DNA from 3 places in the Mesorhizobium sp. IMUNJ 23033 genome. Region 2 is predicted to be linked to each of the others. Evidence: predicted binding sites of a transcription regulator. Region 2 holds the regulator's gene; each other region holds the start of a gene.
The links. Region 2 encodes LexA, which represses DNA repair genes until DNA is damaged. Its sites were predicted from a motif close to TGTTCNNNNTGTGTTCNG; they were not measured.

Region 1: a site for LexA is predicted at 2,056-2,073, ahead of ruvC (crossover junction endodeoxyribonuclease RuvC). Genes of this name have one in related genera too.
Region 3: a site for LexA is predicted at 3,295-3,312, ahead of recA (recombinase RecA). Genes of this name have one in related genera too.

The regions. Positions count from the first base shown of each region.
Region 1 is NZ_JBJACT010000030.1:79,208-85,450, forward strand. Features, by position in the region: gene ACFX5Q_RS27210 (sulfite exporter TauE/SafE family protein) at 1-337, shown strand, start outside; gene ACFX5Q_RS27215 (DUF2269 family protein) at 376-927, opposite strand; gene ACFX5Q_RS27220 (DUF1465 family protein) at 1,461-1,991, shown strand; gene ruvC (crossover junction endodeoxyribonuclease RuvC) at 2,115-2,624, shown strand; gene ruvA (Holliday junction branch migration protein RuvA) at 2,652-3,272, shown strand; gene ruvB (Holliday junction branch migration DNA helicase RuvB) at 3,316-4,353, shown strand; gene ACFX5Q_RS27240 (metallophosphoesterase) at 4,497-5,399, shown strand; gene ACFX5Q_RS27245 (glycoside hydrolase family 5 protein) at 5,422-6,243, opposite strand, start outside.
Region 2 is NZ_JBJACT010000005.1:142,498-148,740, reverse strand. Features, by position in the region: gene ACFX5Q_RS07900 (ComEC/Rec2 family competence protein) at 1-1,543, shown strand, start outside; gene lexA (transcriptional repressor LexA) at 1,537-2,277, opposite strand; gene kynU (kynureninase) at 2,734-3,981, shown strand; gene ACFX5Q_RS07885 (alpha/beta hydrolase) at 4,011-4,841, shown strand; gene glp (gephyrin-like molybdotransferase Glp) at 4,850-6,055, opposite strand; gene moaC (cyclic pyranopterin monophosphate synthase MoaC) at 6,056-6,243, opposite strand, start outside.
Region 3 is NZ_JBJACT010000041.1:33,300-39,542, forward strand. Features, by position in the region: gene sufA (Fe-S cluster assembly scaffold SufA) at 1-142, shown strand, start outside; gene ACFX5Q_RS31080 (GFA family protein) at 280-777, opposite strand; gene ACFX5Q_RS31085 (TfoX/Sxy family protein) at 863-1,186, shown strand; gene ACFX5Q_RS31090 (pseudouridine-5'-phosphate glycosidase) at 1,190-2,107, opposite strand; gene ACFX5Q_RS31095 (carbohydrate kinase family protein) at 2,144-3,088, opposite strand; gene recA (recombinase RecA) at 3,371-4,471, shown strand; gene alaS (alanine--tRNA ligase) at 4,721-6,243, shown strand, end outside.

The sequences.
Region 1 (6,243 bases), on a different contig from region 2:
CGGCTTCACCAGCTTCGTCGCGCATGTCGGCGGCCCGCCCTTCCAGGTCTATGCCTTGCCGATTCGACTCGATCCGAAGGTGCTGTCCGGGACGTCGGCGATCTTCTTCGCCGCCACCAATGCGCTGAAGCTGATCCCCTATTTCGCGCTCGGCCAGTTCGACACCGCCAATTTGACCGCATCGGCGGTGCTGATGCCATTGGCGCCGCTCTCGACCATCGCCGGCGCCTGGCTGGTGCGGCGCATGCGGCCGGAGATTTTTTATCCGTTCACCTACGCGACCGTGGCCGTCGTCGCGGTCAAGCTTCTGCGGGACGGGATTGCCGGCCTGTTTTAGATCGCGAGGGGCGGCCACGCGGCTGCCCCATCACCGTTTCAGGCAGCGCTCTCCACGAGCCGGCTGCTGCCGCCAAAGGCGAGCGTGGCGCCTGCCACCACGACCAGCGCCATGCCGGCGAGGACGGCGAGGTCATGCGCGGTCGGCTTGAGAACCATGTCGGCGACGATCACCAGCATCACCGCATAGTCGAAGCGCGCCACGCTCATCATGCGCTGGCCCATGGCAAGGGCGGCCGGCGTCACGCCGTCCTTGGCGATCATGCCGGCCATCCGCTCGGCGGTCGGCTTGAAGATGAACATGCCGATCGAGAAGGTGGTGGCGTAGCCGGCAAGGCCGATCAGGATCCAGAGGTCGGAGAAGCCGATCCAGAAGCCGCACATGATGAGCCCGAAGATGAGCGTCAGCATCGACATCGGCGCGAAAAAGCGTCCGCCCAGCTGGCCGCTGGCGCGCATCGCCTGAAGCTTGTCTTCGATGTTGCCGGCGCGCTCGGCAAGCACGCCAAGCAGGAACAGTACGAAACCGCCGCCGACCCACAGGGTGGCCGAGACGATGTGGAGGAATTTGACGATCGAATACCAGTCCATGGATCTCTCCCTTGGATATCCCAAATGATTGCAGGCGGCGCGGCCGCCCCGGTTCGGAGGAGCGGACGTTTAGCGTGGCGGCTGTTTCGGAACGATGTCGGGAGGGAGACCGGCTTGTATCAACGATGCGCACGCCGCCCGATCGGGCCCGTTTGTCCACGGGCGCGGCGATGCCCGCCCTGTCCCGAAGCGGTACAGATTTGCGGCACGATGAGAATTTTTCCGGCGCCGTTAAGGGTTCATTAAGCTTTACGGGCGTTTACTATGCGCATCCAGTGATCTGGATTCTTACCGAGTGGTTGGAGCCACTTTGTTTGACGCCTCCCTGTTAAACTCCTGAGAGCCGCCTTATCCGCGGCTCTTTTTTTGTCCGCGGCCCGCTTTGGCCAGGCCGGCTCCGCCGTTAACCCTTCGTTAAACATGTGCTTGCCTTCACCGGCGGCGAAGCGCATTTTCAAGCTTCAGTCATTTAGGGTTCAGGGCGTGACGGCATACGATGCCGAATCGGCTTGCGGCAGTGCAGGGGCGTAGCGATGAACGAGCCTTCCATGGGGAGCGCGAAAACCATCAAATTGGCGGAGCGCCGGGTTTTCTCCCAGTCCTTCAAGCCACTCTACCAGGAGGGCATGGGCCTGGTCGAGCAGGCAGCCGAGTATCTCGACGGCAAGGGCCGCGCCGAGGCCAAGAAGCTGTCGAGGACGGCTGCGACCCTCTATGCGGCCGAATCGATGCGGCTGACCACCAGGCTGATGCAGGTCGCTTCCTGGCTGCTTCTGCAGCGGGCGGCCAATTCCGGCGAGATGACCCGCGACCAGGTCGCGTCCGAAAAGTCCAAGGTGCGTCTCGACACCGCTTCCGCGCATGACGAAGCGATCGGCTGGGCCGAATTGCCGGCGGATTTTCTCGACCTCGTCACGCGCTCGCTGCGCCTGCAGGCGCTGGTGCGACGCATGGACGAGGAGATCTACGGCAACGCCTTCACTGATGCGCCGCCGGCGGTCCGCCGCGCCAATCCGGTTTCCGACCAGATCAGCTTGCTGAACACGGCGTTTGCCCGCGGCTGAAAAGCCGCGGCATCTCTCCCAACAGGGCGAACTCTCAAGCAGCCAGTGAGTTGCTGTGCGGCATCGTTTCTGGTTTGTTCACATTTCACTGGCATCGCTTGCCGCCAAGGGTAAAGTTGGCGGATGGGGGAAGCGATTCGCATCATCGGTATCGATCCGGGGCTCAGGCGCACCGGCTGGGGCATCGTCGAGAGCCTCGGCAATTCCCTGCGCTTCGTCGGCTCCGGCACCGTGCGTTCCGACGACAAGGCGGCGCTGGCGGTGCGGCTCTGCCAGCTGCATGACGGACTGGCCGAGGTGCTGCACGCGGCCATGCCGCACGAGGCCGCGGTCGAGCAGACTTTCGTCAACAAGGATGCAACGGCGACGCTGAAGCTTGGCCAGGCGCGCGGCATCGCCATGCTGGTGCCGGCGCGCGCCGGGCTGGTCGTTGCCGAATATGCGCCCAACGCTGTCAAAAAGGCGGTGATCGGTGTCGGCCATGGCGACAAGAAGCAGATCCATATGATGGTCAAGGTGCTGATGCCGAAGGCGACTTTCGACACCGACGACGCGGCCGACGCGCTGGCCATCGCCATCTGCCACGCGCATCACCGGCAGAGCGTCGCCTACCGGATGGCGGCGCTCGTATGAGGGGGCACGTATGATCGGCAAGCTCAAATGATCGGCAAGCTCAAGGGCACGCTGGACGAGATCGAAGAGGATTTCTGCCTCGTCGACGTGCATGGCGTCGGCTACGTCGCCTACTGCTCGGCGCGCACACTTGCCGCGTTGCCGGCGCCCGGCGAGGCTGTGGTGCTGTTCATCGAGACCTATGTACGCGAGGACATGATCCGGCTCTACGGCTTCCAGTCGGTGCTGGAGCGCGAATGGTTTCGGCTCTTGATGAACAATGTGCAGGGCGTCGGCGCCAAGGTGGCACTGGCCATCCTGTCGACGCTGGCGCCGGCCGATCTCGCCAATGCGATCGCGCTGCGCGATATCGCGATGGTCTCCCGCGCGCCGGGCGTCGGCAAGAAGGTGGCTGAGCGCATCGTCACCGAACTGAAGAACAAGGCGCCGGCCTATGCGGGTGCTGCCTCCGGCACCATCGGCCTCAAGCAGGAGCTCGGCGAGGGCGTCGCACCGGCGCCGATCACCGATGCCGTCTCGGCGCTGGTCAATCTCGGTTATTCGCGCGACATCGCTGCCAATGCGGTGTCGGCGGCGTTGAAGACGGCCGGCGAGGGCGCCGATGCCTCGAAGCTCATTCGATTTGGGCTGAAGGAACTGGCGCGGTGAGGCGTCGCTTGTTCCGTTCTCTGCCCTGTGCAAGGAAGGCAGCATGAGCCTTTCGCCCCGCCTGATTGCGCCCGACAAACGCGGCGAGGATGCCGAGCAGACCTTGCGGCCACAGACGCTTGACGACTTCGTCGGCCAGGCGGCGGTACGGGCCAACCTCAAGGTCTTCGTCGACGCCGCCAAGGGGCGCGGCGAGGCGCTCGACCATGTGCTGTTCGTCGGTCCGCCGGGTCTTGGCAAGACGACGCTGGCGCAGATCATGGCGCGCGAACTCGGCGTCAACTTCCGTTCGACCTCCGGCCCGGTCATCGCCAAGGCCGGCGATCTGGCGGCGCTGCTCACCAATCTCGAAGACCGCGACGTGCTGTTCATCGACGAGATCCACCGGCTCAATCCGGCGGTCGAGGAAATCCTCTATCCGGCGATGGAGGATTTCCAGCTCGACCTGATCATCGGCGAAGGGCCGGCGGCGCGTTCGGTCAAGATCGACCTTGCCCGCTTCACGCTTGTCGCCGCCACCACGCGGCTCGGCCTGTTGACCAATCCGCTGCGCGACCGTTTCGGCATTCCGGTCCGGCTCAATTTCTACACGGTCGAGGAACTGGAACAGATCGTGCGGCGCGGCGCCCGGATTCTCTCGATGCCACTGGGCGACGATGGCGCGCTTGAGATAGCGCGGCGCGCGCGCGGCACGCCGCGTATCGCCGGCCGACTGCTGCGCCGGGTGCGCGATTTTGCATCGGTCGCCGGTGACGGCCACGTCGACCGCAGGATCGCCGACGAGGCGCTGACCAGGCTGGAGGTCGATGCGCTCGGCCTCGATGCGCTTGACCGCCGCTATCTGTCGATGATCGCGCGCAATTTCGGCGGTGGGCCGGTCGGCATAGAGACCATCGCCGCGGGACTCTCCGAGCCGCGCGATGCCATCGAGGACATCATCGAGCCTTATCTCATTCAGCAGGGCTTCATCCAGCGCACGCCGCGCGGCCGGGTGCTGACGGCCAATGCCTGGCGCCATCTCGGCCTCGACGCACCGAAGGATCTGGCGCAGCAGCAGATCAGCCTGTTCCAGGAAGAGTAACGGAGATTTGTTCTTCGGTTGCCCGAGGGACGGCTTTTCTGCGCAAAATCTCCTCGCCTCCGCCAGCGCGAAGGCGCAATTGCCCGCTTCATGGCAAGTCTTGCTCAATGGACTTGCCATCCCAAAGAGGCCGGGGCTCATCGATGATCACCAGACGTGGCTTCCTGCGCCTCATCGGCGGCTCGTTCCTGTCGATGGTGTCGCTTGGCGCCTATGCAGTCGGCATCGAGCCGATGCTGCTGACGCATGTGAAGCGCTATTCGCTGACACCGCCGCATTGGCCGGCGGGTCTCAAGCTGCGCGTCGTTGCACTGGCCGACATCCATGCCTGCCGTCCCTGGATGACGCCCGAGCGGATTGCCTCGCTCGCCGCCGAGGCGAACGCCTTGCAGCCGGACCTGATCGTCCTGCTTGGCGACTATATTGCTGGCATGCGCCTGGTGACGGACCAGGTGACTGAACCGGAATGGGCCTCGGCTCTGTCAGGTCTCATGGCACCGCTCGGTGTCTTGTCGATCCTCGGCAATCACGACTGGTGGCACGATCATGCCGCGCAAAAGGCCGGAGCCGGACCGACGGTGGCGCGCAGGGCGCTTGAGGCCGTCGGCATTCCGGTACTGGAGAACGATGTCGTGCGCTTGGAAAAGGACGGACACGGCTTCTGGCTTGCCGGACTTGCCGACCAGCTTGCCTTGCGGCCGGGCGTAGAGTGGGGCCGGATTGGCTTCAAAGGCCTGGACGATCTCGACGGCACGCTGGCCAAGGTAAGCGACAGCGCGCCCGTCATCCTGCTGGCGCATGAGCCGGACATATTTCCGAAGGTGCCGTCGCGGGTTTCGCTGACCCTGTCCGGCCACACCCATGGCGGGCAGGTGCGGCTGTTCGGCTATTCGCCGGTCGTGCCGTCACGGTTCGGCAATCGCTACGCCTATGGCCACGTCGTGGAACATGACAGCAACCTGATCGTATCCGGCGGGCTCGGCTTCAGCATCATGCCGGTGCGTTTTGGAATGCGCCCGGAGATACTGCAGATCGATTTGGGTTAATTCCTCAATCCCGCCCGGCGTCTTAGTGAAGCGACCGGATCGCATCCATCACTTCAGGCTCGGCCTTGTCGCCATCGAAGGCATCGACGATGCCGAAGGCGCCGCCGAAACTCCACACCGACCAGGAAAAGCCGTGCGCTTCGGCGCGCGCGATCATGTCCCTGACATAGGCTGCGCGGTCATCACCAGGCATCACATAGGAATTGCCGTATTCCTGGCGAATCATGCCGAACTCACCCAGCGTGATGTTTTCCGGCTTGATGCCGTTGGCCTTGGCCCAACCTTCCACCGTCTTGAATGGTGCATCCATCAGCCCAAGCAGCTTTTCGTCCGTGTCCATACTGGCGACCTGCTCGTCGAGATAGGCAAGCATGCCGTTCTGTCGCGTCCATGGCGCTTCGGCCCTGATCCGGGCGCGGATCGTATCCAGCGCCACATCGAGCTGAGCGTGCGGCACCGCGGTCAGCGGAAAGGGCAGACCGGTGACATAGCGGATGAAATCGCCGGCCCAGGTCGCGCCCTGATGGGTGAGCAGGAACGGATCATAAGAATGGAAGGTCCAGATGATGTTGTCGTCGGCGATCATCTTCGGATCGATCTTCGCCAGCGAGGCGGCGTTAGAATAGCAGGCCCCGGTCAGGATCAGGGTGAGTTTGGTCGCCGAGGAGCGCGCCGCCGCGAACAGCTTCAGCTGCCGGTCGGGCCACAGGCTGGTGCCGTCGCCGTCACAGTCGACGATCGGCTCGTTCATCGGCTCGAAAGCGACCTGGTGCGGATCCTCGGCGGCAAGCGTGCGCGCCATCTTGCGCACCATCTCGACATAACCTTCGAAGATCTCGGGATT
Region 2 (6,243 bases):
GATTGCCGCGGCACTGATGGTCGGCGTACGCGCCGGCATCCCGGATGAGATCAACGAAGCGATGCGGCGCACCGGCATCTACCACATCATCTCGATTTCCGGCCTGCACATGGCGCTTGTCGCCGGCACCATCATGGGGCTGCTGCGCGGCGCCTTCGCCCTGTTTCCCGATTTCGCTTCGCGCCGGCCGGTGAAGAAATATGCGGCCGCCGCAGCGCTCTTTTCCATCGCCGCCTACCTCGTCTTTTCCGGCATCGTCGTCGCCGCCGAACGCAGCTTCATCATGCTGGCGGTGATGCTGGTCGCCGTGCTGTTCGACCGCGCGGCGCTGACCATGCGTAACCTGGCGATCTCGGCCATCGCCGTCATCCTGGTGTCGCCGCACGAAGTGGTCGGCCCGAGCTTCCAGATGTCGTTTGCGGCAACCGCGGCCCTTGTCGGCGCCTATGCCGGCTGGTCGGACTACCGCGCCGGCAGGGCGACATCGCCGCCGCCAAGGCGATCGCCGCTCGCCTTCGTCACGCGAAAATTCCTGCTCGGCATGGGCGGTCTCGCCATGACCTCCATCATCGCTGGCGGTGCGACAGCGCTCTTCGCCATCTGGCATTTTCAGCGCGTGTCGCCGCTCAGCCTGTTTGCCAACCTGGCCGTCATGCCGATTGTCTCGGTCGTCATGCTGTTGGCCGTAATCAGCGCGCTGCTGATGCCTTTCGGGCTCGATTGGCCCTCCCTCTATCTGATGGGCAAAGGGCTGACGGCGATGATCGCGATCTCGGAATGGATTTCCGAGCGCTCGCCGGTCGATGCCGTCGGGTTGATCTCCATTCAGTCGGTGCTGCTGGTGACCATCGCGCTGGTCATCGCCACCATGGCGACGACATGGCTCAGGCTGGCAGCCGTTCCATTCGCGCTCGCCGGCCTGCTGACGGTTTCCGACACCCGCACGCCGGATGTCCTGATCTCGGAGGATGCGCATCTGGTGGTCATGCCGATCGGCGGCGGGGAACTCGCCATCAACCGGGTGCGATCGAACGAGTTCACCACCGACAACTGGAAACGGGCACTGAAAGCCGAAACCATTGTCGTACCGGAGACCTTCGAGAAGGGAGACGCGCGGTTCGACATGGATCCGGCCGACCTGCCGCCGGGCTCGCCCTTCTACTGCAGCGCCGGTCTGTGCCTCGCACGGCATCCGTCCGGCGCCATCATCGCGTATGCAGAAGACCGCAAGGACGCGTGGAGAGCGTGTGCTTTCGCGACCCTGATCATCGTCAACGACGCCACCGCCTACGACCCTTGCCGCAATCCGCTTGTCCTTGTCGTCAAGAAACGGCAGCTTGCCCGCTTGGGCAGCGCCGCCGTCTTCTTCGACCAGCAATCGGCAATCGCGCCAGCGGAGATAGACTTCGCGATCGAGCAGCCGTACCGGCCCTGGCACGAGCAGCGCAGATTTTCGCGCGAGGCGAGGGGCCTGCCGTCTTACAAGAGACCCGAAAGGCAGGCCAGCAAACCGCCGCCAAAACAATCACCGCCGCCTCAGTAGCGCCGGATCAAGCCAACCAACTTGCCCTGCACCTTGACCCGGTCGGGCCCGAAGATGCGGGTTTCATAGGCCGGGTTTGCGGCTTCCAGCGCGATCGAAGCGCCCTTGCGGCGGAAGCGCTTCAGCGTCGCTTCCTCCTCGTCGACCAGTGCCACGACGATCTCGCCCGGGCTCGCCGTATCGGCATTGCGGATGATGACCGTATCGCCGTCGAAAATCCCGGCCTCGATCATCGAATCGCCCTTGACCTCCAGCGCGTAGTGCTCGCCGCCCATGATCATGTCCGGCGGCACCGAGATCGAGTGCGTCTGATGCTGGATGGCGTCGATCGGCACACCGGCCGCGATCCGGCCCATCACCGGGATGGACACTGCCGCGACCGCATCGTCGTCGTTGCCCGCCTGGGGCGTGCGCGACGATGCCATCGGCTTGATCTGCCGCCCGAGACCGCCCTGCCCAAGACTGCCCTGAATGACGCTCGGCGAGAACTTTTTCGCCGCATTGAGGCCGGGAGCGATCGAATCGGGTAGGCGCAGCACTTCGAGAGCGCGCGCCCGGTTGGGTAGCCGACGAATGAAACCGCGCTCCTCCAGCGCCGTGATCAGCCGGTGGATGCCCGACTTCGAGGCAAGGTCGAGCGCCTCCTTCATCTCGTCGAAGGATGGTGGAATACCACTTTCCTTCAGCCGCTCATGGATGAACATCAGCAGTTCATGTTGTTTGCGTGTCAGCATCGCGGCCCCCAACGGAATCAGAAAAACAAAACCAGAACAAACACTATCTGTTCCATTTGTGTTCCGCAACCGTTTAAAGTTTAATGAATGGCTTAAGGTGCCCGAAACGATGTTGTGGTCGACAGAGAATGTCAAACTCCCTCAGAGTCCGGCTTCATCGCATTGATTTTGTTTTCATTTATGGCCTCAGCCCGACTTGGAAGGCTCCAGTACCGGCAATCATTTGGCGCAGACATTCCCGGGTCGGGCCGTGTTCGACCATCCAGCCCGCTCGATGCACCGTGAACGAAACGAACTCAAAATGCCAACTTTGAGCAAAGGTCGAGGGTTGTCGTTGGGCCGACAAGTCATCAAGGCAGGTTCTTGCAGTGCGATGGCGAGTGATGAGAGAAAGTACCGATCGGCCTGTGTGTCGTCATTGCGTGCCGGTGTCCTGCGGAGGGGAGCAGACATATCATGACCGCAGTTCCTGATCTTGCGGCCGTCGAGGCGATGGACGCCGCGGATCCACTGCGCTCGCTGCGCGACCGCTTCATCCTGCCCAAAGGGGTGATCTATCTCGACGGCAATTCGCTGGGCGCTGCCTCGCATGCCGCTTTCGACGCGCTGCGCAAGGCGGCGACCGAAGAATGGGCGCAGGACCTCATCCGCGCATGGAACACGGCCGGCTGGTTCGACATGCCGCTCGAACTCGGCGACCAGCTGGGGCGCCTGATCGGCGCAGCGTCCGGCCAAACGGTGGTCTGCGACACCACCTCGATCAACATCTACAAGGTTCTGCACGCCGCAATGGCCATGCGGCCGGATCGGCCCGTCATCGTCGCCGAAGGCGACAGCTTTCCGACCGACCTCTACATGGCTGAAGGCGTGGCCTCGACCCGAAAGAACACCGTTCTCCGCCTCGCTGGCGTCGACGCGCCGACGATCGAGGAGCTGATCGACGAAAATGTCGCCGTGGTGCTGGTCAACCACGTCAACTACAAGTCAGGCGAACTGCGAGACATGACCGCGCTGACGCGCATCGCCCATGACGCGGGGGCGCTGATCGTCTGGGATCTCTGCCACACCGCGGGCGCCATGCCGGTCGAACTGGATAAGGCCAATGCCGACTTCGCGGTCGGCTGCACTTACAAATATCTGAACGGCGGTCCGGGTTCTCCGGCCTTCATCTACGCGGCCGAGCGCCATCATGCCGATGTGCAGCAGCCGCTCAGCGGATGGTGGAGCCACGCACGGCCCTTCGCTTTCGAGCAATCCTACGCAGCCGGCACCGGCATCCGCCGTTTTCTGTGCGGCACACAGCCGGTCCTGTCGATGCGCACGCTGAAGGGCGCACTCGCCATCTGGGACGATGTCGACATGGCGGCCGTGAGAAAGAAGAGCATCGCCCAGGCCGATCTGTTCATCGAACTCGTCGAGGCAAAATGCGGTGCCTACGGTCTCACGCTCGAAAGCACCCGTGACAGCGCCAGGCGCGGCAGCCAGATTTCATTCATGCACGAGCACGGCTACCAGATCATGCGGGCGCTTATCGAACGTGGCGTGATCGGCGATTTCCGGGCGCCGTCGACCATACGCTTTGGCTTCACCCCGCTCTATGTCGGCTACGCCGATGTGTGGCACGCTGTCGAAGTTCTGGCAGACATCCTGCGCAGCGGCGCCTGGAAGGACGCACGTTTCGCTGTCAAGACAGCGGTCACCTGAGCGGCAAGGAGAGCAGGGGGAGGGCATAGGTGCTCGAACATCGTATTTCCGACTGGAACAACGCCTATACGAACGGCGCCAACATCGCTGGCGGCGATCGCTGGCCGGCCGCTTGGGTCGAGCCCGCGCGGGCCTTTCGCGACGCTCTTTCGGCCGAGGGCAGGGCGCGGCTCGACATCGTCTACGGCGATAGACCGCGCAACCGGCTCGATCTTTTCCTGCCGGGCACCTCACCCAACGGGCTCGTTGTGTTCGTGCACGGCGGCTATTGGAAAGCGTTCGACAAGAGTTTCTGGTCGCATCTTGCCGCTGGGCCGATAGGCCACGGTTATGCGGTGGCGATGCCTTCCTACACGCCATGTCCCGAGATACGCATCGCCGGCATCGTCAGGGAGGTCGGCGCGGCGATCGGCAAGGCGGCGGCGCTGGTCGACGGGCCGCTGATGCTGATCGGACATTCCGCCGGCGGCCATCTCGCCAGCCGGATGGCGAGCGCAACCACGCCTCTGTCGCCCGGAGTGACGGGGCGCATACGCCATGTCGTGTCGATCTCGGGTGTGCACGACCTGCGCCCGCTCATGCGCACCGCCATGAACGAGACGCTGGCGATCGACGATGCCGAAGCGCTGACCGAAAGCCCGGCCCTTCTGCGCCCGATGGACAATGCACGCCTGACCTGCTGGGTCGGCGGTGGCGAGCGCGCCGAGTTCCTGCGTCAGAGCGCTCTGCTGGCCAACATCTGGACCGGCCTCGGCGCTGCGACCAGCTCGGTGGTCGAGCCGGACCGGCACCATTTCAGCATCATCGACGGTCTTGCAGACCCGGAGCATCCGCTGACCCGGACGCTGATCGCGGAATAGGAACGGGTTCAGCGCAGCATCAGCACGCTGCAGGTGGCACCCGCTGCAGCGGCAGGCGCAAACGGCTCGCGCACGATCAGCCCGTTGGCGTCGGCGAGCATTCTCAGCATCGAGGAATCCTGGATGCCGAAGGGCGTCGCCACCAGCGCGCCGGCCTCTTCCCGAACCACCGCGCGCACATAGTCTTGCCTGAGATCGTTGGCCGGCATCGCGGTCCCGAGGCGGGCCGCGCGTATGTCCTGCTGGAAGCGGCGGCCGCCGAGCCGCGCCAGAAGCGGCTTCAGGAACAGTTGCGAGCAGACGAGGCTGGCGACTGGATTGCCGGGCAAGCCGATGCAGCATATCTCCCCGAGCCGGCCGAACATCAGCGGCTTGCCCGGGCGCATGGCGATCTTCCAGAAGTCGAGCGTCATGCCTTCGCCGGTCAGCACGTCGTGGATCAGGTCGTGGTCGCCGACCGAGGCGCCGCCGAGCGTAACGATGACATCGGCGCCGTGCTCGACCGCCTGCCGCACCAGCGCGGCAATTGCCTCCTTGCGATCGGCGGCAATGCCGAGGTCGAGCGCGCGCGCCCCTACAGACTGCGCGGCGGCGGCGACACCATAGGCATTGGACGAGATGATCTGGTCTGGGCCGAGCGCGCTGCCCGGCGGCAGGAGTTCGTCGCCGGTGGCGATGATGGCGACAAGCGGCCTTTTGACCACGGTCACTTCTGGATGGTTGGCAGAGGCCGCCAGGGAGAGTGCCGCCGGATCGAGCAGGCGCCCCTTTTCGAGCAGCACGTCGCCCCTGGTGAAGTCGAGACCGACGCGGCGGATGTTGCGTCCTTCGGCTGTCGATTCCGTCACCTCGATGGCGCCACCACCGAGATCCCTGACATTCTCCTGGATGACGATGGTGTCGGCGCCTTCGGGCAGTGGCGCGCCGGTGAAAATACGCACCGCATGACCCTTGTGGACAGCACCGTCGAAGCCGCGCCCGGCCGGCGCCATGCCGATCACCGAAAGCCGCGCCGGGACTGAGGCGATATCGGCTGCCCGAACGGCGTAGCCGTCCATGGCGGAGGCGTTGAACGGCGGCTGGGTGCGCAGCGCCACGACGGGTTCGGCGAGCACCCGGCCGGCGGCATCGATGAGCGCGACGCTTTCGCTGCCTGTCGGGGCAGCGCCATCCAGCAGGCGTTCAAGCGCCTCGGCGACCGGAACCAGCGCCATCTAGGCGCCTGCCTTGTGGTCGGATCTGTAGTCGCCGGATTTGCCGCCGGTCTTTTCGACCAGCCTGATGCCGGAGATCACCATGGCGCGATCGACCGCCTTGGCCATGTCGTAGATGGTCAGGCACGCGACCGAGGCCGCTGTCAGCGCCTCCATCTCGACGCCGGTCTTGCCGGTGACGCGGGCCA
Region 3 (6,243 bases), on a different contig from region 2:
GATGGATTTCGAGCAGACGACGCTGCGCACCGGCTTCACCTTCCGCAACCCGAACCAGAGCTCGGCCTGCGGCTGCGGTGAATCGGTCGAACTGAAGCCGGCTGACCTGAAGGCCTTGGCCGAAGCCCGCGCCTCGGCCTGAGACCTCTTCCTTCGCCCCGTTTACGGGGAGAAGGTGGCCCGATAGGGCCGGATGAGGGGCAGCGCTACCCTCTCCAAGTTCGCGCCGCCCCTCATCTGCCTGCCGGCATCTTCTCCCCGTAAACGGGGCGAAGAACGCTAATCGACCCACATCCCAGTCCGCTTGTGCCAGTCGGCGATCGATTCCTCGGGATAGACGTCGAACACCTTGTCCTTCTTGCCGATCTCGGGCTCGATCCAGCTCGCCTTGTATTTCAGCATCAGATGCACCTTTTCAGGCGGCTTGGGCAGTTCGCTGTCGATCGCCGAGGCGAAGGGATGCACAAGCTCCGGCCAGGTCGGGTCGTAGAGCCACAGCGCCGAACCGCACTTTTTGCAGAAATTGCGTTCGCCCGTCGAGACCTCGCATTGCGAATGTTCGTCATCTTCGATCTCGGCCCGGTAGACGCCGAGATTGCGCTTGCCGGTGATCTTCAGCGTCTCGGAATCGGCGCCGAGATTGATGGCGAAGCCGCCACCGCCCTGCTGCTTGCGGCAGATCGAGCAGTAGCACAGCATGAACGGTACCGGCGTGTGGCTCTCCACCTCGAAGCGGACGGCATCGCAGCGGCAGGAGCCTTTGAGCAGAAGCGGCATGTTGGAACTCCGACGTGTTTGTCCCTCAACCTTGTCAGCATGGTTTTGGTTGCGGCGATGACAGGGCCGGTGACATGATCGCCGCATGGAGAACGAACGCATAGAAGAACTTTTTGAAAGCCTGGGCCCGATCAGCATCCGAAAGCTATTCGGCGGCAAGGGCATCTATTGCGACGGCGTCATCGTCGCCATCGTGGTGCGTGGCGAATTGATGCTGAAGGCGGACGCGGAAAGCGCCCCCGACTTCGAGGCCGCCGGCTGCCGGCAATGGACCTATACCGGCTCGCGGCACGGCAAGCAGGTTTCGATGCCCTACTGGAGCGTCCCCGACAGCGCCTTCGACGATCCAGACGAGATGGCGGTCTGGGCGCGCCGGGCCTACGAGGCGGGACGACGGGCGGGGAAGTAGGGTCTAAAGCGCCTTCGCGATCCCCGCCGCCAGCCTTGCATTGTTCTCGACCAGCGCGATGTTGGTCTTCAGGCTCCTGCCGCCGGTCAGTTCGAGGATTTTCCCCAGCAGGAACGGCGTCACCGCCTTGCCGGTCACGTTCTGCACTTCCGCGGCCTTCTGCGCGGCCTCGATGTAGCCGGCCATCTCGTCGGCCGGGATTTCCTGGTCTTCCGGCACCGGATTGGCGATCAATATGCCGCCGCTCAATCCCAGCGCCTGCCGCGTCCGGTAAAAATGCGCGATGTCCTCCGGCGCATGCAAGGTGAGCGGCGCCCGGAACGGCGAATGTCTGGACCAGAAGGCGGGCATCGTCTCGCAGCCATGGCCGATGACCGGCACGCCGCGCGTCTCCAGAACCTCCAGCGTCTTTTCGATGTCGAGGATCGCTTTGGCGCCGGCCGAGACGACGATGACCGGCGTGCGTGCCAGCTCGTCGAGATCGGCGGAGATGTCGAAGCTCTTTTCCGCGCCCTTGTGGACGCCGCCGATGCCGCCGGTGGCGAACACCTTTATCCCGGCCATATGAGCGGCGATCATGGTGGCGGCGACCGTGGTGCCGCCGGTGCGCGCTTGCGCCACCGCAAAGCCGAGATCGGCGCGCGACAGCTTCATGGCGTCACCCGTCATGGCCAGCGATTCGCGCTCGCCGTCTGACAACCCGATCTTGATGCGGCCGGAAACCACGGCGATCGTCGCCGGCACCGCGCCATTGTCCAGGATTATCTTCTCGACATTGGCCGCCATGGCGCCATTGTCGGGATAGGGCATGCCATGGGTGATGATGGTGCTTTCCAGCGCCACCACCGGACGACCCGCGGCCAGCGCCTCAGCCACCGGCTTGTGGATGTCGATGAAGGGGCGGGCGGTTTCCGGCGTCATTTCCGTCTCCGATCTAGCAAGCTGAACTGGCCGACCTCATGCCACTTCCCGCGGCTGCGGCACAAGGGCCAGCGCCTCGGCAAAGCTCGCCGCCGTGAAGCCCGGCACGGCGTCGCTGCTCTCGATGGCAAGCATCGCGGCGGCGACACCTTCCCGAAGCGCGGCGCGCAGCGACAATCCGCGCAGCAGGGCGGCAATCGTCGCGCCCGCCAGCGCATCGCCGGCGCCGGTGACGTCGGCGATTTGTCGGGGGGCAGGGGGCACGACGGCGAAAAGCCCGTCTCCGTCGAAGCCCAGCACCGGCGCGCCGCCCGCCGTCACCACGCCGCTTTTCAGACCAGCGCGCCGCAACCCGTCGACCAGGCCTTGCTCGGAGGCATCGGCGTCTACCACGGCCAGCGCGACAGCCTCGCGCCGGTTCATGAACAGCAGGGCCAGGCTGCTGAGCACCGGCATCAGCCGCACCACCTTGGCTGGCGAGATGGCAATGGCGAACACCGGCCTGACGCCGGCCAGCGCCACCAGCCGCTCGAGTGCCGCGGTCGGCAGATTGGCGTCGCACAGGATCGCGTCGGCGGCGGCGACCACTTCACGCACCTTGGCGCGGCGGATCTGCTTGGCGAAGGCAAGATCGTACAGCGCCATGTCGGCAAAGCCGACGATCAGCTCGCCGTCACGGTCGATCAGCGCCGTATAGCTCGGCGTGGTGCGGTCGAGGAACACCGCCGACAGGTCGGTGATCCCAGAGGCGGCGATGGCACGCGACACCGTCTCGCCCGAAGCGTCGCCGCCGCGCAGCGAAAGCAGCGATGCCGAAACGCCGCGCCGCACCAGGCTGCGCAGCGCATTGAAGACGCCACCGCCGACATCCTCGCGCATCGTGCCGGGGTTAGACGCGGCCGGCACGTAAGGGCCTGCTACCTGGCCGCGCCGATCGATATGGGCGCCGCCCACGGCCAGTATCTTTGAGGATTTCATCATGCGGGCGATATGACCTTTGTTATTCCAGCCGCACAAGCGCTAGGCTGTGCGGCTGAGCTTCGCAGGCAAGGCAGCGATTCGGCGGATCAAAACAATCGGACCGCCTGATCGGATGCGGGATGGTTCATGGAACGAAGGGATGAGACAAAAAAAGAACAAATCCGGATATCGATTGTTTTTCAGATGGTTGATACCCCTTGCCAAACGAGAACAAAAAAGGTACAAATAGGGCAGGGATTACGGATTGTCCGGCCTTCATTGACGACCAAGGGGTGATGTATCATGGCTCAGAATACTTTGCGGCTTGTAGAGGATAAGGCAGTGGACAAATCAAAGGCCCTGGATGCGGCGCTGTCGCAGATCGAGCGCGCTTTCGGCAAGGGCTCGATCATGCGCCTTGGTGCCAATGAGCAGGTCGTCGAGATCGAAACGGTGCCGACGGGATCGCTTGGCCTCGACATCGCGCTTGGCGTTGGTGGCCTGCCGCGCGGCCGCATCGTCGAGATCTACGGGCCGGAAAGCTCCGGCAAGACGACGCTGGCGCTGCACACAGTGGCCGAAGCCCAGAAGAAGGGCGGCATCTGCGCCTTCGTCGATGCCGAGCATGCGCTCGACCCGGTCTATGCCCGCAAGCTCGGCGTCGATCTCGAAAACCTGCTGATCTCGCAGCCCGACACCGGTGAGCAGGCGCTGGAAATCTGCGACACGCTGGTTCGTTCCGGCGCCATCGACGTGCTGGTCGTCGATTCGGTTGCGGCACTGACGCCGCGCGCCGAAATCGAGGGCGAGATGGGCGATTCGCTGCCCGGCCTGCAGGCCCGCCTGATGAGCCAGGCGCTGCGCAAGCTGACCGCTTCGATTTCGCGCTCCAACACCATGGTCATCTTCATCAACCAGATACGCATGAAGATCGGCGTCATGTTCGGCTCGCCCGAAACCACGACCGGCGGCAACGCGCTGAAATTCTACGCCTCGGTCCGTCTCGACATCCGCCGCATTGGCTCGGTCAAGGACCGTGACGAGGTCGTCGGCAACCAGACCCGCGTCAAGGTGGTCAAGAACAAGCTGGCGCCGCCCTTCAAGGTGGTCGAGTTCGACATCATGTATGGCGAGGGCGTGTCCAAGACCGGCGAACTGGTCGACCTCGGCGTCAAGGCCGGCGTGGTCGAGAAGTCCGGTGCCTGGTTCTCCTACAATTCGCAGCGCCTCGGCCAGGGCCGCGAGAACGCAAAGCTGTTCCTGCGCGACAATCCCGACACGGCGCGTGAGATTGAACTGGCGCTCAGGCAGAATGCCGGGCTGATCGCCGAGAAATTCCTCGAAAATGGCGGCCCTGAGCGCGGCGAAGACGACGGCTTCGAGGAGGAATCCGGCGCCATGTAAGGCAGCGGCCAGAGTTCGGCCATAAATTTAGTCTATTATCCGATGCTTAAGTAACCGAGTTCTACAGTATCGCGTTCCAAACCGCCGGCCTCGAGCCGGCGGTTTTTGTTTTTGGGCGGCATGGATTGGCCCAATTCCCTGTTTCTAGACAGGGTGGAGCGTGCCCGCTAAAAGGCCAGTGCATCTTCTGAAAAGCAGAGACCAGTTTCCGCCGGGTTGCCGGCGGTTTTCGCGAAAAAGGCAGCACTCATGAGTGGCGTGAACGAGATCCGGTCGACATTTCTCGACTATTTCCGCAAGGAGGGCCACGAGGTCGTGGCTTCGAGCCCGCTGGTGCCGCGCAACGACCCGACATTGATGTTCACCAATGCCGGCATGGTGCAGTTCAAGAACGTCTTCACCGGCCTGGAGAAGCGGCCCTATTCGCGTGCCACGACCGCGCAGAAGAGCGTGCGCGCCGGCGGCAAGCACAACGATCTCGACAATGTCGGCTACACGGCGCGGCACCTGACCTTCTTCGAGATGCTCGGCAATTTCTCCTTCGGCGACTATTTCAAGGAGCGCGCCATCGAGCTTGCCTGGAACCTGATCACCAAAGAGTTCGGGCTGAACAAGGACAAGCTGCTGGTCACCGTCTATCACACCGACGACGAAGCCGCCGGCTACTGGAAAAAGATCGCCGGCTTCTCGGACGATCGCATCATCCGCATCCCGACCTCCGACAATTTCTGGGCGATGGGCGACACCGGACCGTGCGGTCCGTGCTCGGAGATCTTCATCGACCGTGGCGAGCACATCTGGGGCGGTCCTCCCGGCACCCCGGAGGAGGATGGCGACCGCTTCCTCGAATTCTGGAACCTGGTGTTCATGCAGTATGAACAGGTGACCAAGGACGAGCGCATCGATCTGCCGCGACCGTCGATCGACACCGGCATGGGTCTGGAGCGCATGGCCTCCATCCTGCAAGGTGTGGAAAGCGTTTTTGAAACCGACCTGTTCCGTCATCTGATCGATGCAGCGTCGTCCGCGCTCGGCCGCGGCCCGGATGCCGACACTGTCGGCTCGTACCGCGTCATCGCCGACCATCTGCGGTCCTCCTGCTTCCTGGTGGCCGACGGGGTGCTGCCGTCCAATGAAGGCCGCGGCTATGTGCTGCGTCGCATCATGCGCCGCGCCATGCGCCATGCGCAGCTGCTCGGCGCGAACGAACCGCTGATGTGGAAGCTGGTGCCGGCGCTGGTCCGTGAGATGGCCCAGGCCTATCCGGAGCTCGGGCGCGGCGAAGCGCTCATCACCGAAACGCTGAAGCTGGAAGAGACCCGCTTTCGCAAGACGCTGGCACGCGGCCTCGGCCTGCTTTCGGACGCTACGGAAACGCTCGGCTCAGGCGATATGCTGGATGGTGAGACGGCCTTCAAGCTCTACGATACCTACGGCTTCCCGCTCGACCTGACGCAGGACGCGTTGCGCCAGCGCAGCATTTCGGTCGATCTTGCCGGCTTCACCGATGCGATGGAGCGGCAGAAGGCCGAGGCGCGCAAGAGCTGGGCCGGTTCCGGCGACGCTGCTACCGAGACCGTCTGGTTTGCGGTGCGTGAGAAGACCGGCGCCACCGAGTTCCTTGGCTACGAGACCGAGCAGGCGGAAGGCCTCATCCTGGCGCTGGTCAGCGACGGTAAGACCGTCGACAGCGCGAACAAGGGTGACGCGGTTGCCGTGGTCGTCAACCAGACGCCGTTCTACGGTGAGTCCGGCGGCCAGATGGGCGACAC